One region of the Kitasatospora sp. NPDC051914 genome, then DNA from elsewhere that is predicted to be linked to it. Evidence: riboswitches for the same ligand, from Rfam matches in the RefSeq annotation. Region 1 holds a riboswitch; the other holds the start of a gene.
The links. A riboswitch is a leader RNA that binds a small molecule or an ion and turns the genes downstream of it on or off. The one in region 1 is predicted to bind cyclic di-AMP.
Positions count from the first base shown of each region.

Region 2: another riboswitch for cyclic di-AMP. It lies ahead of AB0M03_RS30455 (transglycosylase family protein); the one in region 1 lies ahead of AB0M03_RS06005 (glycoside hydrolase family 16 protein).

Region 1 covers NZ_JBFAXX010000006.1:8,798-20,389, forward strand. Annotated here, with positions in the region: gene AB0M03_RS05960 (DUF4865 family protein) at 1-80, shown strand, start outside; gene AB0M03_RS05965 (universal stress protein) at 205-1,071, shown strand; gene AB0M03_RS05970 (alpha/beta hydrolase-fold protein) at 1,354-2,493, shown strand; gene AB0M03_RS05975 (hypothetical protein) at 2,513-2,842, opposite strand; gene AB0M03_RS05980 (hypothetical protein) at 4,037-4,396, shown strand; gene AB0M03_RS05985 (antibiotic biosynthesis monooxygenase) at 4,541-4,852, shown strand; gene AB0M03_RS05990 (IclR family transcriptional regulator) at 4,885-5,676, opposite strand; gene aceB (malate synthase A) at 5,869-7,521, shown strand; gene AB0M03_RS06000 (gamma-glutamylcyclotransferase) at 7,661-8,047, shown strand; gene AB0M03_RS06005 (glycoside hydrolase family 16 protein) at 8,093-9,397, opposite strand; cyclic di-AMP (ydaO/yuaA leader) riboswitch at 9,401-9,577, opposite strand; gene AB0M03_RS06010 (8-oxoguanine deaminase) at 9,834-11,216, opposite strand; gene pucL (factor-independent urate hydroxylase) at 11,401-11,592, opposite strand, start outside.
Region 2 covers NZ_JBFAXX010000057.1:29,926-41,517, forward strand. Annotated here, with positions in the region: gene AB0M03_RS30430 (histidine kinase) at 1-1,033, opposite strand, end outside; gene AB0M03_RS30435 (ATP-binding cassette domain-containing protein) at 1,168-2,079, shown strand; gene AB0M03_RS30440 (ABC transporter permease) at 2,076-2,966, shown strand; gene AB0M03_RS30445 (endo-1,4-beta-xylanase) at 3,087-4,451, opposite strand; gene AB0M03_RS30450 (glycoside hydrolase family 6 protein) at 4,990-6,192, opposite strand; gene AB0M03_RS30455 (transglycosylase family protein) at 6,570-7,622, opposite strand; cyclic di-AMP (ydaO/yuaA leader) riboswitch at 7,624-7,776, opposite strand; gene AB0M03_RS30460 (hypothetical protein) at 8,304-9,005, opposite strand; gene AB0M03_RS30465 (MFS transporter) at 9,127-10,575, opposite strand; gene AB0M03_RS30470 (LysR family transcriptional regulator) at 10,674-11,585, shown strand.

The sequences.
Region 1 (11,592 bases):
CCGCCGAGGGCCACCGGACGGCCTACCGGGTGCTGCACCTCTCCCGTCCGGAGTTCGGCCTGCTCGCCGAGGAGCGCTGAGGGGACCGCCCTGTCCCCGCAGAGCCGTGCCGCCCGGGCGGGGGAGGAGCATCCTGGTACGTGAGGCCCGTCCGTCCCCCGGCGCGTCGCACCGGTGCGGGCGGGTGCACCCCGGGAGCCGAAGATGAACAGCAGATCCCCCGCAGGTGTGGTCGTCGGCGTCGACGGTTCCGCACATGCCGCGGCCGCCGCCGAATGGGCCGCGCACGAGGCCGTCCGCCGCGGCTGCGCACTGCACCTGGTGCACGCGGTCAACACGGGCACGGTGACGCTCTCCCCGCGCGCCAGCTCGGCCGTCACCGACCTCATCCTGCGCGACGCCGAGGGCACCCTGGACGAGGCGCTCGGCAAGGTCCGCGCCTCGTACCCCGCCCTGCGGCTGACCGGGGACGTCGTCCCCCGGGACGCGGCCGAGGCCGTGCTCACCGCGGCCGAGCACGCCGAGCTGGCCGTCGTCGGCACCCGCGGCCACGGCGGGTTCGCCTCGCTGCTGCTGGGCTCGGTCAGCCTGCGGGTCGCCGCCCACTCGGTGTGCCCGGTGGTCGTCGTCCGCGGCACCGAGCACGTCGGCAGCCACGTGCTGGTCGCGATCCGCGACGAACGCGACACCGGGACGCTGCGGTTCGCGCTGCACACCGGCGAGCTCACCGGGCTGCCGGTGCGCGCCCTGCACACCTGGTCGCCGGTGGTCGCCGACGTGGGCCACATGGCGCCGATGGTGGACGAGCTCGGCGAGGAGGCCCGGCTGCACGAGCAGTTGCTGCACCGCGTCTGCGATCCGGTCCGCGAGGAGTTCCCCGACGTCTCCTTCGAGGCCAGGCAGGTCGGCGGTGCCACCGCGGGCACCCTGGTCGAGGCCTCCCGGCAGGCCGCCATGCTGGTGGTCTCGCGCCGGCAGCCGGCCCCGCGCTTCGGCCTGCGGCTCGGCACCGCGGTGCACGCCGTGCTGCACCACGCCTACTGCCCGGTCGCCGTGGTGCCGCTGCGCTGACGCCCCGCCAGTGCGAACCGGCCGTCCGTCAGCGCTCCGCGGCGGACGACACGGCAGGGTGAGCTGAGTCACCGCCACCCGCCCGGTGGACGGGGAGACCCGCCGGGACGTGCATACTTGTCCGTCGGCGGGAGCGGGCCACGGGACGGTCTGCGGGAACCGGCCGGTCCCCGGTGGAACCGGATGCCCCCCGTTCGGCGTGCGTTCAGCCGGGGGCCACCCGGCGGTTGCGGGGCGGGCCCGTGCCGTGGCGCACGCAGGAACTCGGGGAGTGGCGGAAGCATGGGGCTGACCAGCACGACGGTCTTGGTGATCGCGATCTCCGTCGCGCTCCTGCTGCTGGCGGCGACGGTCGTCTGGTGGCCCCGGCTGGCCCGGCCGTCCTGGCAGGCGGTGCTCGGCCGGATCGGCGCACTGTTGACCACCCAGATCGCCGTGCTCTGCGCGATCGGCCTGGCGGCCAACAACTACTTCGCCTTCTACAGCAGCTGGGACGACCTGCTCGGCACCGGCGACCCCGGCCCGGTCAGCGTCCAGGCCGCGGTGGACGGCCGGCCTGCCGCCGCCCCGCCCGTGGTGAAGGCCCACCTGCTGGGCAAGGAGCCGGTGCAGGGCGGCACCGGCGGCCCCGAGCAGACCGGGGAGATCCACGCGGTGCGGATCACCGGATCGCACTCCGGGCTGAGCACCGACGCGTACGTCTACCTGCCCCCGCAGTACTTCCAGCCGGCCCACGCCCAGAAGCACTTCCCGGCGGCGGTCGTGATGACCGGCTTCCCCGGCGACGCCAAGAACCTCATCACCCGGCTGAACTATCCCTCCGCCGCGCTCCAGTTGATGCAGGCGGGCAAGATGCAGCCGACCGTCCTGGTGCTGATGCGGCCCTCGCCCGCCATGCCGGCCGACACCGAGTGCGAGGACATCCCCGGCGGGGCGCAGTCCGAGACCTACTTCACCAAGGACGTGCCGAAGGTGATCTCGGCGAGCTACCGGGTGTCGGCGGCCGCCGCGGGCTGGGGCGTGGTGGGCAACTCCACCGGCGGGTACTGCGCGGTGAAGATGGCGATGCGGCACCCCGAGGTGTTCCCCACCGCCGTCGCGCTGTCCGGTTACTACAAGGCGGCGGAGGACGCCACCACCGGCGACCTCTTCAAGGGCAGCCAGCAGCGCCGCAACGAGGCCGACCTGATGTGGCGGCTCAACAATCTGCCGCAGCCGAAGATCTCGGTGCTGCTGGCCGGCCCGCAGGCCGGCGACGGCGGCTACAAGCCGGGCACCGAGGCGTTCCAGAAGGCGGTGAAGGCGCCGATGACCGCCAACACCGCCTGGGTCCCGCAGGGCGGCCACAACTTCCGCACCTGGTCGCAGCTGTTGCCGCCCTCGCTCGAGTGGCTCTCGCAGCACCTGACCGCCGCGGCCTGACCCGGCGGCGGGCGGCCGGTCAGCTGAGCTGCTCCAGGGTGCCGGTGTGCAGCTCTCCGACCCGGCCGCCCTCGCCCTCGTACGTCCAGAAGACCCGGACGGTCAGCGCGGCGAGGTCCATCACATGGCTGACGGTGATGCCGCTCTGCTCCGTCCAGCTCACGAACCAGAGCTGCTCGCCGACCTGTGCGACGTGCAGCGACACGTCCTCGAACTGGCCGGCGGACTCGCCGAGGCCCTCCCAGCGCAGCCGCTTGCCGTCGGCGGAGTACGAGTTGCGGAAGGCGGCGCCGTTGTCGACCTGGAAGAGGTAGGTGTGGCCGGCGAAACCCGGCAGAGGCGCGGTCATCTGGGCGGTTCCTCGGAATCTCGGCGGGTGGGTGCGGCCGGGGCGGCCGCACCCTTTCAACCTAGCGGACGCAGTGATCGTTCCCCACCGTGCACGGCCCACTGCGACCGAGGACACGCCGGTTCTGCGCCGGTCGCGTCGCCCGGTGAACGGCCGGACTCCACCGATAGAGGACACCGCGGGAGGTTCACCCGCAGCCCCCGGTGCCCCGCCGCAGCAGCGGCCCGGGCCCGGCGCGCCCCCACCGCACGCGGCGTAGGCCCGGAGACACGCCAGAAGGGGGAGAGCCCGCCCGCCGGCGGAGCACTCGGCCCTGATCGGTCCTGACCCGTGCATTCCTCGGTGCGGAAAGGGAGTTGGGCCTCCGTCGAATGCACTCGGATCCGAATGCCCCTGCCGTGGCGCTGTCTTCGCCCGGGTTCCGCTCCGCAGGGAGTCGTCGAACCGGCATCAATGGTCCGGCTCCTTGGCGAACTTGACGCCAAATCGCCACCGACTCCGCATCCGTCGCCGGAGGTGGAATCCTCCGGCCGCCCGGAGGCCTGCGGGCGGCGGCAAGTGGTCTGGACCTCATGATTATTCGGCGTGTATCAACATCGACAATCGCGGCGCGCCGGCAATTGCACTCGAATGGGCCTCGGATTTGCACAACTCCCATAACGAGTAGCAAGGTTGGGGTTTGCGTTGGTGCGTTCTTCAATCCTTCACACATCAACAGATGGTGAACAAACGGCAGTCGTCCGCTCTCGAACCGTGTGCTCATTCTCCGATCGATGTTCGCCCCCTGCGGACCTCGCGGCCGGCACGCCGAGTCCCGACCGGCCCCACGGTGCCGGGGCCGACGACCCCGACCGATCCCGACAGCCTCGTCCCGCACGGCTCGTTGGCGTGGTCCGACGAGTTCGACGGCTCGATGGCCTGGGGCACGAAGTGGGTCGGCGACCGGAGCGGCGCCTACCGCTACGGCGACCACAACCCGGACGACAACAAGCTCGACTGGCTCGACCCCGCCGCCGTCCAGGTCTCCGACGGCGCGGCGGTCTTCACCGCGAAGCCCTCCGGGCGGATGCTGGAGAGCGGCCGCCGGGCCCGGGAGACCGGGCTGCTCACCACCGAGGGCTCGGGCGAGGGATTCCGGGTCCACGCCGGCGACTACGTCGAGACCCGCGTCCAACTCCCGGAGGGCAGCGGCGCTTGGCCCGCCCTTGGACCTGGCGCAACGGCGGCAGCGAGGTGGACAGCTTCGAGTACCACCCCGACAATCCGCACCTGCTGGAGCTCACCGACCACGTCCGCCGCGGCGGGAAGTACTACTCCGACCCGGAGGCCGTCGCCCCCGGGCGGCGGGTGACCACCGGCACCCGGTACGGCGCCAGCTCCGTCGAGTGGTACGTCAACGGCGAGCGCGTCCGGTCGGACGGCCGCGGGGTCGGGCGGCGCTGGACGGCGTACCTGATCCTCAACCTCTCGGTGGTCGCCGGGAAGTGCCACCCCGGACCGTCCGGTGACGAACCGATCACCACGGCGGTGGATTACGTGCGGGTCCACCGCTGAGCACGGCGTGCCGCCGCACCACCGGCCCGGATGTCACCCTGTGCAGTTGAATGATCGCGTCAAGTGGTCGGCCGGAAGTGCCCGTTCGACGGCTGCGCGCGGCGACCGGACCCGGCGTACGTTGGAGGTCCGGAGGTGAGTGCCATGACCGAACAGGTTCTGAGTGAGGTCGGCGCGGTCGTCGCGCCGGAGCGGGAGGCCGAACTGGTGGCCCTGTACCGCGAACTGGTGTCCGGGCCGCTGCCCGAAGGTCTCGTCCGCACCGAGTTGCTCCGCGGCCCGGGCGGTCACTGGCGGGTGCAGAGCCTGTGGCGCGACATGGCCGCGCTGGAGGCGGTGCGCAACGCACCTCAACGGCCTGCCGCCCCGGCGCTCTTCCGCCGGGTGGGCACCGAGCCGGAGCTCGCCGTGTTCTCGGTGGCCGCGGCGCAGACCGGGGAGCTCAGCCTGAGCTGAACCCCTTGCGGGTCGCGGGTGCTGGCGTCCTGTCAGGGCGCCAGCACCCGGCCGAGCCGGGCGGCGATCTGCCGCATCACCGGTACCAGCGCGGTGTCGCCGTCCTGTGCCTCCAGGGCCCTGATCCGGGCCTCGGGGCCGGACACCGACAGTGCGGTCGGTGTCGGGGCGCCCGGCACGGCGACCGCGATGCAGCGGACGCCGATCTCCTGCTCCTGGTCGTCGACCACGTAGCCGGAGTCCCGGGCCGCCGCCAGGTGCCGCAGCAGTTCCGCAGGGTCGGTGTGTGTGTACGGGGTGTGCGCCTGCAGCGGTCGGGTGCCCAGGACGGCGCGGGCCTCGTCCTCGGGCAGCTGGGCCAGCAGCGCCTTCCCGACGCCGGTGCAGTGCGGCTGCACCCGGCGGCCGACCTCGGTGAACATCCGCATCGAGCGCCGCGACTGCACCTGCCCGACGTACACCACCTCGCCGCCCTCCAGGACGGCGAGGTTCGCCGTCTCCCCGGTGGCCTCCATCAGCTCGGCGAGGTAGGGGCGGGCCCAACTCCCCAGCAGCCGGCCGGCGGTCTCCCCGAGCCGGATCAGCCGCGGGCCGAGCGTGTACCGACGGGCCGTGTCCTGCCGGACATATCCCTGCTGGACGAGGGTACGGATGAGACGGTGGATCGTCGGCATCGGCAGGCCGGAGCTGGCGGACAGCTCGCTGAGCGCGGCCGTGCCGCCGGCGTCGGCCAGGGCCTCCAGGAGGTGGAAGGCGCGTTCGACGGACTGCACGCCGCCGGAGCGGTCGGTGCCTGTCCGGTCTGCGGCGGGAGTGCTGGCCACCGGTGTTTCCTTCGCTGTCGGGGGAGGAGTAGAGTCCCGGCGATCGCATCAACAAACCGTTGAAATTCTGTATCGCGGAAACTAGGCTCCACTGTACAGAACGGAACCCGCCCGTAGGGGGGTCCGGATCTCGGGAGTTCCCGTCGGAGGAACCCCCAGTGCTGGCTCAACCGTCCAAGGAGTGTCCTGCCCATGGCTGCAGATCAGGGACCTGTCGGCGCATCGTCCGCCGCCCCGGTCGTCACGGTCGCCGGTCCGCGCGTCGCCCGCGCCGAGGAGGTGCTCACCCCGGAGGCCGTCGCCTTCGTGGTCGGGCTCCACCGCGCCTTCGAGGGCCGCCGCCAGGAGCTCCTCGCCCGACGGAAGACCCGCCGCGCCGAGATCGCCGCCGCCGGCACCCTCGACTTCCTGCCCGGGACCGCCGACGTCCGGGCGGGCGACTGGAAGGTCGCCGAGGCGCCCCGCGCGCTCCAGGACCGCCGGGTGGAGATCACCGGCCCCACCGACCGCAAGATGGTGATCAACGCGCTCAACTCCGGCGCGAAGGTCTGGCTCGCCGACTTCGAGGACGCCACCTCGCCCACCTGGGAGAACGTCGTCTCCGGCCAGCTCAACCTGATCGACGCCTTCGAGGGGCGGATCGACTTCACCTCGCCCGCGGGCAAGGCCTACACCCTGAAGCCCGCCGTCGAACTCGCCACCGTCGTCGTCCGCCCGCGCGGCTGGCACCTCGACGAGACACACCTGCTGGTCGACGGCACCCCGGTCGCCGGCGGCCTGCTCGACTTCGGCCTCTACTTCTTCCACAACGCCGCCCGCCTGCTCGCCCGCGGCACCGAGGACCCGAACTCCGGCCCGTACTTCTACCTGCCGAAGACCGAGAGCCACCTCGAGGCGCGGCTGTGGAACGACGTCTTCACCCACGCGCAGGCCGAGCTCGGCATCCCGCACGGCACGATCCGCGCCACCGTGCTGATCGAGACCATCACCGCGGCCTTCGAGATGGACGAGATCCTCTACGAGCTGCGCGACCACGCGGCCGGCCTCAACGCGGGCCGCTGGGACTACCTCTTCTCCATCGTCAAGAACTTCCGCGACGCCGGCGAGCACTACATCCTGCCGGACCGCAACAGCGTCACCATGGCCTCGCCGTTCATGGCCGCCTACACCCGCCTGCTGGTGCAGACCTGCCACCGCCGCGGCGCCCACGCGATCGGCGGCATGGCCGCGTTCATCCCCTCCCGCAGGGACCCGGAGGTCAACGCGGCCGCCTTCGAGAAGGTCAAGGCCGACAAGGACCGCGAGGCGGCCGGCGGCTTCGACGGCTCCTGGGTCGCCCACCCGGACCTCGTCCCGGTGGCCCGCGCCAGCTTCGACGCCGTGCTCGGCGACCGCCCGCACCAGAAGGACGCGCCGCCGCCCGCCGAGCCCGTCACCGCCGACCAGCTGCTCGACATCGCCGGCGCCGGCGGCCACTGCACCCGTGCGGGCCTGCACAACGCCGTCCAGGTCGGTGTCCGCTACATCGAGGCCTGGCTGCGCGGCCTCGGCGCCGTCGCCATCTTCAACATGATGGAGGACGCCGCCACCGCCGAGATCTCCCGCTCGCAGATCTGGCAGTGGATCAACAACGGCGTCGTGCTCTCCGACACCGGCGAGAAGGCCACCGCGGAGCTCGTCCGCCGGCTGGTGGCCGAGGAGCTCGCCGAGCTCCGCACCGAACTCGGCGCGGACGCCTACGCCGCGGGCCGCTGGGCCGAGGCCGCCAGGCTCTTCGAACAGGTCGCCCTGGCAGAGGAGTTCGTCGACTTCCTCACCCTGCCCGCGCTGCCCCTGCTCGACTGACCCCAACCTATCCGCCCGCGGGCGTCCCACCGCCCCTCCAGGTCGTCGAACTCGCCCGCCACATTTCACCGTTCCGTACGGCTCCCGCCGCCCCGGCACCGGAGCCGTACGGAACGCCTGTTTTCGGAGGCACTTCCCCATGGCGCTCATCTTCTTCAACGGCCAGGCCATGACCGGCGGACCGTTCCACCCGCTGGTCGCCGAGTACCTGGTCGGCCCGGTGCGCACCGCGCCCGGCCACCGCTTCTTCTCCGTCCGCGACGTCTGCCCCGGGCTGCTGCCCGACCCCGGCAGCGGCTCGGCGATCGAGGGCGAGCTGTACGACGTCCCGCTGGAGCACCTGCGCGACGCCGTCCTGCCCGGCGAGCCGCCGGAGTTGGAGCTCGGCGTGATCGCCCTGGAGGACGGTACCCCGTGCCTGTCCATGGTGCTGCGCAGGGGCGAACTCGAGCGCGGGGTGCACCGGGAGATCACCGGCCACGGGGGCTGGCGGGGCTACCTCGCCACGCTCGGCCGCACCGCCTGACCGGCGCCCCCGGGGGGAGGGCGCCGGCCGGGCGGACGAGGAAGGTCAGCCCGCCTTCCAGAACTTGACCGAGTCGACGGCGATGTCCGCCGAGGAGCCCACGGCGGGCACGGTGCCGCCGAGGGCCGTCTCGGACTGCAGCACCCAGTGCATCGAGTTGGCGGGGATGCGCGCGGTGGAGCGCCCGATCACCTTGCCGTCCAGGTAGAAGGTCACGCCGTCCTTCTGCCAGTCGACCGCCGAGGTGTGCCACGCGCCGGCGGTCGGGACGCCGGTGGAGAAGGCGTCCTGGTCGCTGCCCGAGGTGGCGTCGGCGCGGTGCATGAAGGCCTTGATCGTGCCGTTGAGGTCGCCCTCGGGGAAGTCGATCTCGCCGTGCTGCGGCCAGACGTCGTCGTCCGGCCAGAGCAGCCACGCCATCTTGTAGCCGGCCGCCGAGGTCGCCTTCCAGGTCACCTCGAAGCGCCCGTACTGGACGCCGCCGCCGGTGGGGGAGGGGAGCTTGGGCACCGGCGCGGAGACCCAGGTGCCGGAGGCGTCCCGGTTGAGGTGGAGGTTCATCTGGCCGTTGGCGATGGACATCGTCTTCGACGGCGAGTAGGTGCCGTTCTTGCTGGTGTCCTTCCAGCCGTCCGGGTAGGCCCACCACTTGCTGTCCACCGCGGCCGGCAGCCCGGTGCAGTGGCTGGCGGTGATGGACGGGCCGTTGGAGCAGCCCGTCCAGCTGCCGAGCGGCACGTTCACGCCGTCGAAGTCGTCCGACCAGGTCGGTGCACCGGCCGTCGAGGTGGGGGAGGAGCCCGCCGACGGGGAGGCGGTGAAGCCGGGGGCCGGCGAGGACGAGGTCGCCGAGGCCGTGGGGGAGGGCGTCGCCGTGGGGGAGGGGCTCGGGGCGGCCGTGGTCGGTGCCGTGGTCGGGCTCGGGGCCGGCGCGGGGGTGCCGGTGCTGCGGACGTCCAGCGTCTGCGCCGGGAGGTTGTGCCAGCGCCGGTTGCCGTCCTGCCAGGTGCCGAAGGCGGTGTAGACGCCGGCCGGCAGGGTGCGGGCGGCGGTGGTGACGGTGACCCCGTCGGGGCAGATCCGCACGTTGCGGGCGGTACCGGGGAAGTCCAGCCTGTTGCCGGCGGCGTCGCGGACGGCGACGCCGACCTTCCGGGCGGTGAAGCAGGCGGAGGAGTGGACGGAGAGGGAGGCGGCTGCCGCGGTGTCCGCGGCGATGGCGACCGGCGAGAGCCGGTCCTGGGTCACCTCGGGCACGTCGGCGGCCTCGGCGCTGCCCAGGAAGGGGACGGCAAGCAGGCCGAGCCCGGCGACCGCGCCCACCTTGAGGGCGATGGCGGAAACAGGCATGGAGTTGTTCCTCGACGACGCCTGCGAGGTGAGCTGTCGGATTCGGGCCGTCAGGTGGCCCGGCCGCCGGAGGGCGGCTTCACCCCGAGCCCTGGCCGTCCCGCGAGCGTGCGCGCGGGGCCAGGGCGACTTACCTGGTTCCCCCGCTCCCGTCCGTGTCGCATCTCGCGTTTCCGTCACCGGGCGGACGGGACTCGGCGGTCCCGGGACGGGGCCCGCATGGCGCGGGCGTCCGAGCAGGTTAGCAGTGTCCTCCCGGAGGGCAAGGCGCCGGACCGCCGGTGTCAGGTCCATCACATCCGGGCACGCCGCAGCCCCCGGACCCTCGCCGTGGGTCCGGGGGCTGTGCTCCGGCCGGCCCCGGCCCGCTGCGGGCCGGCCGGGGCCGCGGAGTCCGGGTGGCGCACCGTCCCTGGTGCGGCCCGGAGTCCTGGGATCAGGCGCGGGAGGCGAGCTCCTTCGCGGCGCGGGCGCAGGCCAGCGCGATCCGGTCCTCGTCGACGGTGGTCAGCACGCCCTTCTCGACGACCGCGTTGCCGTTGACGAAGAGCACGGCGAGCGGCGGCAGGGCGCCCAGGGTGAGCGCGGCCACCGGGTCGGCGATCGAGGAGTGCATGATGCCGTCGACCTTCCACAGGGCCAGGTCGGCGAGCTTGCCGGGCTCGATGGAGCCGATCTCGTTCTGCCGGCCGAGCACCCGGGCGCCGCCCATGGTGCCCAGGCGCAGCGACTGACGGGTGGTCAGGGCGTCCGGCCGGCCGTGCAGGCGGTTGATCAGCAGGGCGTTGCGCAGCTCGGTGCCGAGCTCGCCGGACTCGTTGGAGGCGGTGCCGTCCACGCCCAGGCCGACCGGCACGCCGGCCTTCAGCATGTCCGGGACGCGGGCGATGCCGGCCGCCAGACGGGCGTTGGAGGACGGGCAGTGCGCGACGCCGGTGCCGGTCTCGGCGAACTTGGCGATGTCGGAGTCGTTCATGTGGACGCAGTGCGCCATCCACACGTCCTCGCCGAGCCAGCCGGTGGACTCGAAGTAGTCGGTCGGGCCCATGCCGAACAGCTCCTTGCAGAACTGCTCCTCCTCGGCCGTCTCCGAGCCGTGGGTGTGCAGCCGGACGCCCTTGCGCCGCGCCAGCACCGCGGACTCCCTGAGGAGTTCGGTGGAGACCGAGAAGGGGGAGCAGGGCGCGAGGGCCACGTGCAGCATCGAGCCGAAGGAGGCGTCGTGCCAGGTGTCGACGGCGGCCTCGGAGGCGATCAGGATGTCCTCGGTCCTCTCCACCGCGTGGTCCGGCGGCAGGCCGCCGTCCTTCTTGCTGCGGTCCATGGAGCCGCGCAGTGCGGTGAAGCGCAGGCCGAGCTCCTGCACGCCCTCGATGGAGGCGCCGAGGATGTCGCCGCCGCCTTGCGGGAAGACGTAGTGGTGGTCGGAGGCGGTGGTGCAGCCGGACTTGAGCAGGGCGGCGGCCGAGCCCTGGGTGGCCGCGTGCACCAGCTTGTCGTCGATCCGGGCCCAGGTCGGGTAGAGCGCGACCAGCCAGTCGAAGAGGATGTTGTCCTGGGCGAGGCCGCGGGTGATCCACTGGTAGAAGTGGTGGTGGGTGTTGACCAGGCCGGGGGTGACCAGGTGCCCCTCGCCGTTGATCCGGCGCACCACGTTGTCCAGCCACTGCGGGGCCGGGCCGTCGCCCACCGACTCGATCCGGTTGCCGAGGATCACCACGTGGCCGCGGGCGTACTCGGTGTCGTTCGCGTCCACCGTCGCGACGGCGACGTTCTCGATCACGATCCGCTGGTCGGCGGGTGGGGGCTGGACTGTCATGGTGTGAACTCCTATGGGGGCGAGGGCTGAGGGGGCGCCGCGGGCGGAGCGGCGGGTGGTGCGCCCGGGCCGCCGGACGGGGCGGGTCGGGCGGGCCGGGCCGGACGGGGTGCGGGCGCCGCGGGGAGGCACAGGTGCCCCGCGGCGGCCGTCCGGCCCGTGGGCGGGTGCGCCGGCCCGGCCGTCAGGCGACGGGGATGACCGGGACGACGCCCTCGCGGTGCACGGTGCCCTCGATCAGGCCGTACATCCGGTCGGCGGCGTAGTACACCTCGTTCTCGTTCTTGAGGCCGAAGGGCTCCAGATCGACGAGGAAGTGGTGCTTGTTGGGGAGCTCCAGGCGGACCTCGTCCACCTCGGCGCGGTTGTTGAGCAC
Region 2 (11,592 bases), on a different contig from region 1:
CACCGCCGCTGCCGCAGCCCGCGTCGACGACCTCGACGGCCAGCCCGTCCGGCCGGTGGTCGACCGTCACCCGGCACTCCGCCGCCCCCGAGTGCCGGACCACGTTGGTCACCGCCTCCTGGACGATGCGGAAGGCCGCCAGCTCCACCTCGGCCGGCAGTTCTCGGCGCTCGCCCCGCCACTCCACGGCCACCCGGACGCCGGCGCCCCCGGCGGCGGCGACCAGCCGGCCGAGGTCGGCCAGCCCCGGCACGGGGGCCTGCGGCCCGGGCTCCGGATCGCTCTCCCGCAGCGCACCGAGCATCCGCCGCAGCCCCGCCAGGGTCTCCCGGCCGGTCGTCTCGATGGCCTTCAGCGCCTCCCGCGCCTGCTCGGGCTGGGTGTCCATCACCCGGTGCCCCATTCCGGCCTGGATCGCGACCACACCGACCGCGTGCGCGACCATGTCGTGCAACTCACGGGCGATCCGCAGCCGTTCGGCCGTCACCGCCTGCCGGGTGGCCTGCAGGCGCAGCTCCTCCACGTGCTCGCGGCCCTGCCGGACGTTGTGGCCGACCAGCCAGGCCACGGCGGCGCTCGACACCAGGCCGAGCGCCACCGAGACGCTCGACGGGTAGCCGTTCCACAACTCCCAGGCCGTGTAGCCGACGACCGTGCCGACCGGCAGCAGCGCCACCGGCACCGAGTACCGCAGCGGCCGGGTCGCCGCGGTGAAGCCGACCAGCGCGTCCGCGAGGAAGAACAGCACGAACGGCGTCGCCCGTACCTCCATGCCGAGCGAGAACACACAGCCCGCAAGGGTCACCGCCACGGCCGCCGCCTGCAGGCGGAACAGCAGCACCGCGACCAGCGTCGTCACCACGGCGGTGAGCAGCAGCGGCCCGTCCTCCACGTTCCCGTGGTAGCGGAACAGGCGGCGCAGTTCGTCCGGGCGCTGCAGGGAGCGCACGGCGATCACCGTGACCCAGGCGGCGGCCACCCACACCCCGGGTGGCAGGCGCTTGAGCAGGGGCGGGCGGGGCTCGGCGGTCATGCAGAGGATCGTAGGCGTACCCGACGGCCGCGGCATCGGCCCACGGGCGGCATCCCCGGGGCGGAGGCCGCACCCCGCGGATGCGGCCGGCGGGCCGATGCGGCGCAGGCGCCCGCCCCGGCACCGTGGGCCGGGTGATCGAAGCGACCCGACTGACCAAGCGGTACGGCGGCACCCTCGCCGTCGACGACCTGACCTTCACCGTGGAACCCGGCACCGTCACCGGCTTCCTCGGCCCCAACGGCGCGGGCAAGTCCACCACCCTGCGCATGATCCTCGGCCTGACCGCACCCACCGCCGGCTCCGTCACCGTGGACGGGGTGCCCTTCGGCACCCGCCCGCGCGGGCTGCGCCACGTCGGCGCCCTGCTGGACGCGCACGACGTGCACGGCGGCCGCAGCGGGCGGGCCCACCTGGCCGCACTGGCCCGCAGCAACGGCATCCCGCAGACCCGGGTGGACGGGGTCCTGCAGCAGGTCGGGCTGGCCACGGCCGCCCGGCGCCGCATCGGCGGCTACTCGCTGGGCATGAAGCAGCGCCTCGGGATCGCCGGCGCCCTGCTCGGCGACCCGCCGGTGCTGCTGTTCGACGAGCCGCTGAACGGGCTCGACCCGGAAGGGGTGCGGTGGGTGCGCGGGCTGTTCCGCCGCCTCGCCGCCGAGGGCCGCACGGTCTTCGTCTCCAGCCACATGATGGCCGAGATGCAGCACACCGCCGACCGGCTGGTGGTGGTCGGCCGGGGCCGGCTGATCGCCGAGCAGAGCCTCGCGGAGTTCGCCGCCCGCGGCACCGCACCCGTGGTGGTGGTGCACGCGCCCGATGCCGCCGGTCTGGCGCGCGTCCTGCTGGCCGAGGGCGCCGAGGTGCAGCCGGACGGCGACGGCGGGTGCACGGTCACCGGCCTGAGCGCCGCCCGGATCGGCGAACTCGCCCACCGGCACCGGATCCTGCTGCACCGTCTGGCCCCCCTGGACTCGTCCCTGGAGGCGGCCTTCATGTCACTGACCGCCGACAGCACCGAGCACCACGCCGGGGAGGCCCGGTGACCACGCCCACCGCCCGCACCGCCCGTGCCACCCGCGCTGCCCGTGCCACCCACGCTGCCGCGGCACCGCTGCGCGAGGGCGAACCCGCACCGCGCTTCACCGACCTGCTCGCCGCCGAGTGGATCAGGATGCGCTCGCTGAGGTCGACGTTCTGGCTGCTCGCGCTGAGCGCCGTCGCCGCCGTCGCGATCAACGTGAACGCCGTCCACAGCGACCTGCCCTACATCGACAACCTGCAGGCCGCACCGCCCGGTTACCGCTACGACCCGCTGTGGCACGGCCTCGGCTCCATCGCCTGCTCCGTCATGGCGCTGGCCGCGGCCGTGTTCGGCGCCATCACCGTCTTCGGCGAGTACGCCACCGGCACCGTCCGCACCACCTTCGCCGCCGTCCCGGACCGCCGCGGGGTGGTGGCGGCCAAGCTGGTGCTGGTCACCGGCCTCACCCTCGGCCTCGGCACCGCCGTCTCCACCGCCTCCTTCTTCACCACCAACGCCATGCTGGCCTCCCGGCACGTCGGGCTGTCGATCGGCGACGCCGGCTGCCTGCGGGCGGTCGCCGGGTACGCGCTGGTCGTCCCGGTCTGCGGGCTGGTCGGCGCGGCGTTCGGTGCCGTGCTGCGGCACCCGACCGCCTCGGTGACCGCAGTGGTCGGGCTGCTGTTCCTGCTGCCCATGCTCTTCGGCGGCGAGCGGTACCGGGTACTGAAGGAGATCGGCAACCACCTGCCGCTGCACGCCGCGGCACGACTGGCGTTCAACCCGGAGTCCTCCGCCACCCTCGGCCGCTACCCGGGCACCGTCCCCGGCGCCTGGATCGCCCTGGCCGCCTGGGCACTCGCCGCCACGGCCACCACCGTGGCGGTGGTGCGGCGCCGCGACGCCTGAAGGCAGGGGAGGACTGCGTCCGGCCGCCGTCGACCCCACGTCCTTGCACACGGACACGGGGGCGGTGCGGCGGCCGGTGGGGCCGCCGCACCGCCCCCGTGCGGGGCACCCGGTGGGGGATCAGACGGCCGTGCAGCCGCCGATCACGGGCGCCGCGGTGTTGCCGTTGGTCATCACCGTGAAGCCGAAGCTGGTCGAGGCACCGGCGGCGAGGCTGCCGTTGCCGTTGGGCTTCATCGTCATGACGTTGCCGCTGCTGTCCCAGCTCGGTGTGCCGTTCCAGGTGGCGGACACCTTCTGCGGCGGGGTGACGGTCACCGTGACCGTCCAGCCGGTGATCGCGGTGCTGCCCGCCCTCACCGTCACCTGCCCGTTGAAGCCGCCGTTCCAGCTCTGGGTGAGGCTGTAGGTGGCCGTGCAGGAGGCCGTACCGCCGCCCCCTCCGCCACCGGAGGAGGACCCGCCGAGGGCGGTCAGCACGGCGGTGTACGCGGCCTTCTTGCCGTAGTTGCCGTCGAACAGCAGCGGGGTGCCGCTGCTGCGCCACGAGTACTTGTCGGTGATGCCCCAGACCGTGATGCCGGTGCAGCGGGAGACGGCCAGACAGGCGTTGACCACGCTGGTGTAGCTCGCCGCCTGCGCGGAGCCCGAGCCCTCGATGTCGAGTTCGGTGATCTGCACGTCCACGCCGAGGTCGGCGAAGCGCTGCAGGTTCGCCCGGTAGTCGCTCGGCACCGGCGAGGCGCTGTTGAAGTGCGACTGGAAGCCGACGCAGTCGATCGGCACCCCGCGCTGCTTGAAGTCCTTCACCATCGCGTAGACCGCGTTGCTCTTCGCGTTCTGCCCGTCGGTGTTGTAGTCGTTGTAGCAGAGCTTGGCGCCCGGATCGACCGAGCGGGCGGTGCGGAACGCCTCCTCGATGTACCCGTTGCCGAGCTTGTCCTGGAAGGGCGAGCTGCGCCGGGCACCGCTGCTGCCGTCCTGGAAGGCCTCGTTGACGACGTCCCAGGCGTAGATCTTGCCCTTGTAGTGGGTCATGACCTGGGTGATGTGGTTGTTCATCGCGGTGCGCAGGTCGGCCGCGCCCAGGCCGCCGACCCAGCTCGGGAGCTGGGAGTGCCAGACCAGGGTGTGGCCGCGGACCTTCATGCCCTTGCCCTGGGCGTGGCCGACGATCTGGTCGGCGGAGCCGAAGTTGAACGAGTTGCGGGTGGCCTCGACGGCGTCCCACTTCATCTCGTTCTCGGGGGTCACCGCGTTGAACTCGGTGTCCAGCGTGGTCGCGTAGGCCGACTCGCCGAGGTGGTTGGCGGCGACGGCGGTGCCGAAGTAGCGGCCCTTGGCGGCCGCGGACGCGCCGAGCGTACTGGCGGCGTGGGCGGTGCTGGCCGCACCGGCGAGGCCGGCCGCGGCGAGCAGGCCCGCGGTGCCGGCCAGTGCGACCCGGCGGAGCAGCCCCGGGGACCCGGGGGAGCGGTGGATCATCGACAACCTCTTTCCGTTGGCCGGACGGCCGTGGGGAACCGCCCGGACAGGCTGGGTGGGACCTGTTGCGGTGTGGTGCATCCGCCACGCGGCCAGCGGCGGGAGGTCGATCGCCGACGAGTATGTCGTTGTTGTTGAGGCTGCGTCAATAACAAGTTTCGAGATAAGTGCCGAAAGTTTCTCCACCTGCTGACAGTCGGTCAGGGCGCGCTCAAGGCAGGTCTTCGGCTGTCGCATCGGACGCGCGACCGTCCGGATGCGGACACTGGTCAGGCGCATGTCCCGAAAAGTTTCGACGCCCCTTGGGCGCGAAAAAGCGCCGGGCGCCGCTGCTGACCGAGGCAGGCGGCGCCCGGCGCCCCGAGCCGGAGGGCCCGCCGGTGCCGAAAGGGTGGGCCCCTCCTGCCCGTCGGCGGGCGAGGAGGGCGAGCGAGGGAGCGCAGCGACGGAGCGACGACCGTCGGCGCCGGGTCAGGAGGGCCCGAAGGCGAGCAGACGACATACCCGGTGGGTGGTACCGGGCGTGCTGGGGGGTGGGTCAGTGGCCCGCTGGTGCGGGTGTGTTGAAGCGCAGGGCGGGGGAGGCGCCGGCGGCCAGGGCGTGGGCCTGGGCGGGCCACCATGCACCTGCGGCCGGGTCGGCGGAGCCGTACTCCGGGTCGATGCCGCCCGTGGTGCCGCGGGTGCAGCTGCCGTCCGACTCGCCGGGGACCTTGATCCACAGGTAGGCGTCCAGCAGCGGGACACCGGTGTCGGCGGTGGGCCGGGTGCCCAGGCCGCGGCCGGGCGGGTTGCACCAGGTCTGCGGGTCGGGGTAGGTCGCGGTGGGCGTCCAGGGGCCCTGGCCGTTGCGGCTGCTGTCGATGACGAAGTGCGGCAGTTCGGTGCCGGCCGGCACGTGGGACGCGTACCAGGCGTCCGCATCGGCCTGCGGCCAGTACTGGTCGGCGCAGTCGTCGGCCACCGCGCCGGGGGTGTGGGTCAGGTACCAGGTGCACTTGGCGATCTGGGTGCCGTAGCGGACGAGGTCGGCGTCGCGCTGGTAGTTGGAGACGTTGAGGAAGAAGCCCTGCGCCCGGCCGACACCGCCGTCGACGAGCAGCTTCGCCATGGTGCCGGTGGACTGCCAGCCGCTGTGGCCGGCGTCCAGGTAGACGGCGACGCGCGGCTGTGCGGTCAGCCGGTCGACGGCGGCGTTGATCTCGGCGAGCCGGTCGGCCTGCTGCTGGGCGGTGCCGCCGCAGAAGGACGGGCTGAGTGCGAGGCCGTCCGGCTCCAGGACCACCACGGTGCGGCGGTCGCCGATGCCCTTGGCGAGGCCGTCGATCCAGGCGGCGTACTCGGCGGAGTTGGAGGCGCCGCCGGCGGAGTACTGCGAGCAGTCCCGGCCGGGCACGTTGTACGCCACCGTCACCGGGACCTGCCGCTGCAGGGCCGCCCTGGCCTGCAGCTTCGCCATGGCTTTGGTGGTCTCCTGGGGCGTCGCCGTGCCGTTGAACCACTGGGCGACCGGGTGCGAGCCCATCTTCGCCATGGCCAGCGCACCGGCGTGGTCGCCGGCCTTGAGGTCGGCGGCGGCCTGGTGCAGGGCCTTGCTGTCGAGGTCCACGTAGAACCTGGTGCCGGGCGCGGGGGCCCGCTCCCGGCCGGTGGCGGCGGACGCGGGGGAGGGCAGGCAGCAGGCCGCGACGGCGGCGACTACGGCGCTCGCTGCCGCGATTCGACGGCGGTGGCGGAACACGTGCGGCTCCTAGGGCTGGCGGACGGGGGCGCCGGGGCTTCCTCCATAGTGTGGGAGCGCTCCCAAGCGCGAGGGAATGTCTAGTCGGCGCCACTCGGCGCGTCAAGACTCCGCGCAGAAAGGGATGTTGGGCGCGGAGACGGAAGGCGCCCCCGCGCCCGGGCCGGCCGTCCGGCCTCAGCGCTGCCGGCGGACGCCCTCGCGCCACAGCAGCCCCAGGATGCCGGGTTCCACCTCCGTGGTGACCGCACCCATCGCCCGCCGGACGAACCGGACGCCGCGGGCGCCGGCACCGGCAGGATCTGAGCCGCAGCACGCGCAGCACGCCGACGGCCCCGGGCGGTTGCCCGGGGCCGTCGTGCGTCGTGCCCGCGAGGTTACTTGATCTTGAGGACCTGGCCGGGCTTGATGAGGTCCGGGTTCTCGCCGATGGTCGACTCGTTGCTGTCGTACACGTGCTTCCAGCCGCCGAGCTTGTTCTTGTCGGAGATGTCGGACAGCGTGTCACCGGCCGCCACGGTGTAGGTGGTCGCCTCCGGGGTGCCCGGGGAGTCCTGCGGCGCGGTGGTGGCCGCCGCCGGGGCCTGGTCCGTGCTGGCGGGCGCGGCGGGGCCGGTGGCCGCGCCGACGGGGTCGGTGACCGGCGGGACGCCGGTGACGGGCTGACCGGTCGTCGGGTCGGTCGCGGTCGGCGCCGTGGTCCCCGGGAGCGTGCCGGGGGTGGTGCCCGGGGCCGGGGTGGTGGCGCCGGGGGTGCCCGGCACGGTGTCGGTGGGCGGCAGCGCGGTGGTCGGGGCGGACGGGGTCGGCGGAGTGGCGGAATGCTTGTTGCCGGAGTTGTCGCCCTGGTCGTTCCGGGTGGCGCCCGGGCCGGTCCAGTAGTCGTAGATCTCCTGGCTGGTGGTCCAGTACCACTGGCCGCCGGCCTGGTACCAGTACACGCCGTTGGCGTCCTTGCCCTGCATACCGGGGAAGACCGGGGCCGCACCGCGAGCCGTGGTGGTCGGCGCGGGCGTGGCCGTCTCCGTCGGCACGACGGTCTCGGGCTTGCCCTCGCCGGTCAGCCCCGCGGTGGTGGCGCACTTGCCCCAGACCTTGGCGCCGTTGTCGGCGAGCACCCGCTCCGCAACGGTGATCTGCTCGTCCTTGGTGGCGCGGTCCGGGGTGGAGGCGAACAGGTCGCCGCCGTAGGCGACCCAGGTGCGCAGGTCCAACTGGAGTCCGCCGTAGGTACCGTCGCCGGTGGCCTTGGTCCAGTTGCCCGCCGTGGCGCACTGTGCGACCGCGTCCCAGGTGGTGACCGGGGCGGCGTGGGCGCCGGTGGCGGTGAGCAGGGGGATCGCCAGACCTGCACCGGCCACGCCGGCGGCTGCGACGGCGCGCTCGGTCTGGGTGGGGCGGCGGTGACGGCCGGAGCCGATGAAACCCATCGAGTTCCCTCTCCGCACGCCTGCGAGGTGAGCTGTCGGGTTCGGACCGGGGAGGTGGCCCGGCCGCGCGGACGCGGCTTCACCCCTAGCCGTGTGGGGGCGGCGTCGAAACGTGGGTCCCCCGTCCCTGCCCAGGGTCTGGTCGGTGACCCGTTCGACGCGGTGGGCAGGGTTCGGCGTGCCGCGCCTCGGGTGCCCGTGCTGTCGGGCTGAGGTGGAGATTAGAGGGATCGTCACCGCGATAACAAGCCAGCATCCTGAACATCACACAATCATCACGAGTGCTGAGATGTCGCAGGCGTGCATTTCGGCCACACGTCCCGTCATGCGAACGGCTGTCGACGGGGTGCCGACGGGTCGCCGTGCAGGTCACGGGGGATGTCGGCCCGGCCTGACGTGTCCGCGGCGGACGGTCCCGGACGAATTCCCCGGGAAATTCGGCGAAATTCCGCGCCGGAAATGCGGGCGGCCGCTTCCGTTGCCGTGTGCGGGGAATGGCGGACCGTCGGCGGGCGGCCCCGGGGGGCCCGCCCCACCGGGGTGATCACGGCACGAACGGAGGCTCCGGAGGATCTTTGCGCCGCCGTTCGGGCGCGACACACGAACACCGGACCGGCACCGTTCGTGGCGGAACGGAAAGCATCGGCAAGCCGTCCGACCGGGCCCCGACCGGGTCGGCCGTCAGTCCTCCGGTGGCCAGCACGCCAGCACCGCGGCCGCCTCCCCGTCCGTCAGTGGCCGGTGCCCCATCGCCACGTCGTTCTCGTCGAAGGACCATGACTCGGCCAGCAGCAGCACCGGCCGGTCGCCGTCCTCCCGCAGCACCGCCCACCATCCCAGGTCGCCCTGCGCCGACCACTCCACGTACCGGAAGACGCCGTGCCGGAAGCTCGTCCGATCGACCCCGGCGCCCTCCGGCGGCAGCCAGTCCGTCACCGATCCCTCCGCGGACGGTGCCCACCGCTGCTGGGCCTCCGTCAGTCCGACCACCTCGTCCACCGAGACCCGCACCCAGGCTCCGCCCGGCCGGGCGTCCGCCACCGCCAGCGGTGTGCAGCGGACCATGGCGTGCGCGGGCAGCTCCTCCGGGCAGTCCGGCGCGCAGTTCGCCACCGTGGACGGCGGCGCGAACAGGCACCAGAACGGCCCCTCGGTGAGGAACGGGCCGTCCATCCCCACCATCCGCACCTCGCCCGCCACCGGGGCCCGCTCCGCGGGCGCGAACCCGTGGCCGCCGTACGGCGACGCGGCGCACCCGGGCGCCGCCCAGCGGGCCAGCGACGTTCCGGCGGCCCGCGCCCACCCGGGCGGAGGAGTGGGGGACCAGGGGCGGCGCGCCGCGCAGCCGCACCCCGCTGCGTCGACGGAAACGATGACGGTCATGACAGGCATGGTGGCAAACCGGCCCGCCGCCCCCGCGGCCGGGTGCCGGCCGGCCGGGAGGCGGCGGGCCGGCGGTCGGCCCGTGTCGGTCACCCGTGCACACTGGTCACCCGTGCGCGGGTCAGCTCGCGCTCCGGTCCGCCACGGGCCGGGGAACCGCCGCGGGGCCGGCGCCGGCGGGCCGGCCGCGCAGGCCGAGCGTCACGGCGACGGCCGCCAGCAGCACCGGCACCGCGACCACCCGCAGGCCGGCCGCCATCCCGGCGGTGAACTCGGCCGGGCCGTGCGGAGATCCGCCACCGGCGTGCGAGGCGAGCACCGTGCCGACGACCGCGACGCCGAGCGCCGCGCCGAGCTCCCGGGCCGCGGTGTTCAGCCCGGCGCCCAGCCCGGCCTGGTGACCGGGGAGTTCGGACACCACGGTGTGGGTCAGGCCCGGGGCGCACAGCCCCATGCCGGCCGACAGCACGAGCAGCCACAGCGCGTACACCGGGTACGGCGTGGCCGGGCCGGCCGTGGAGACGCCGAGCAGCCCGCCGCCGATCAGGGCCAGCCCGCCACCGGCCGCCAGGCGCACGCCGTGCCGGTCCTGCAACCGCGCGGCGAGCCGCGGCACCAGGGCCATGCCGACGGTCAGCGGCACGATCGCCAGCCCCGTCCGGGCCGGCGAGTAGCCCTTGGCGTACTGCAGGAACTGCGAGTTGACGAAGAACAGCGCGAACAGGCCGAAGAAGGACGCCGCCGTGCCCACGGCTGCAGCGCGCAGCCGGCGGGAGCGGAACACCCGGGGGTCGACCAGCGGCCGCCGCGCCCGCAGCCCGTGCCCGGTGAACAGCGCCAGCAGCACCGCCCCGGCCGCGAACCCGGTGAGCACCGGCGCCGACCACCAGCCGTGCGAGGGGCCCTCGATGATGCCGTACAGCACGGCGCCTGTACCGCCGATCAGCAGCGCGGAGCCCACCGGGTCGGCCGGCGTCGCGTGGCGGGGCAGGTCGGGGACGGTGCGGAGCACGGCCGCCGCCAGTACGGCCGCCAGCGGTGCCATCGCCCAGAACAGCGCCTGCCACGGCAGGTACTGGGCGGTCAGGCCGCCGCCGACGTTCCCGGCCAGGCCGCCGAGGCCGACCGCGAGCGTCCAGGAGGCGACGGCCTGCACCCGCCGCTCCGGACCGGCCAGGTGCACCAGCACCGCCATGGTGGCGGGCATGACCAGCGCGGCCCCCGCGCCGGAGACCGCCCGCCCGGCGACGAGCGCGGCCACCGAACCGAGGGTGCCGCCACCGGCGCTCAGGCACGCCCCCGCGGCGAACAGGGCGAGCCCGGCGAGCAGTGCACGCCGCCGCCCCCAGCGGTCGCCCAGCGCACCGGCCGGGATCAGCAGACCGGCGAAGACGATGACGTACGCGTCGACCGTCCAGAGCAGTGCACTCGGGGACGGATGCAGGGCGGAGGCGGCGAGTTGGGGGATCATCAGGTTGATCGCGGCGACCATGCTCTGGGCGACCAGCACACTGGCGCACATCGTGAGCAGGGTGGACCGGCGCAGTGCCGTCCGGGTGTTTTCGGGCATGGGCGGGGGAGCTCCTTCCGGAGCGGGAGGTGTGTGGGTTCCCGTCCACCGTAGGGCGATGCTTGGATTGCATCCAGTGCATGTTCTGCATGAGAGGAATGCGTGCCGTGCAATCCATGATGGACCTCAACCTGCTGATCGCCCTGGACGTGCTCGTCGAGGAACGCAGCGTCTCGGGCGCCGCGGCCCGGCTGCACCTGTCCGAGCCCGCCATGAGCCGCACCCTGGGCCGCATCCGGCGGGCCCTCGGCGACCCGGTGCTCGTCCGGGCCGGGCGGACGATGGTGCCGACCCCGCACGCACTCGCGCTCCACCCCGAGGTCCGCGCCGTGGTGGAGCGCGCCCGGGCACTGTTCACCGCCGGCGGGCAGGTCGATCTGCGCACCCTGGACCGGACGTTCACCGTTCTGGCGCACGACGCCTTCGCCGCCGCCCACGGCGCCGGACTGTTCGCGCGCACCGCGGCCGAGGCCCCCGGGGTGCGCCTGCGGTTCTTCGGCGAGAGCCACCTCGACGCCCCCGCCCTGCGCGAGGGCACCGCCGACCTGGAGGTCGGGGTCATCGACACCACCTCGCCCGAGGTGCATGTCGAACAGCTCTACGAGGACCGGATGCTGGCCGTCGTCCGGGCCGGCCACCCGCTGCTCGACGGCCCGCTCACTCCGGAACGGTTCGCCGCCGGCCGGCACATCGGCGTCTCCCGGCGCGGCCGCCTGCACGGCCCGATCGACACCGCCCTCGCCGAACTCGGCCTCTCCCGCACGGTGGTGGGCACCGTGGCGACCTATCCGGCGGCACTGTTCGTGCTGCGCAGCACCGATCTGATCGGTCTCACCACCAGCCGCAGCCGTAGTCTGGCCGACGCTCTGGGGCTGGTGACGGTCGACATCCCGCTCGACCTGCCCTCCCTCCCCTTCGGGCTGGCCTGGCACCCCCGCCACGACGCCGACCCGGCCCACGCCTGGCTGCGCGGCTGCATCCGCGAGCTGCTGGCCGGCGACGGGTGGTGAAGCCGGA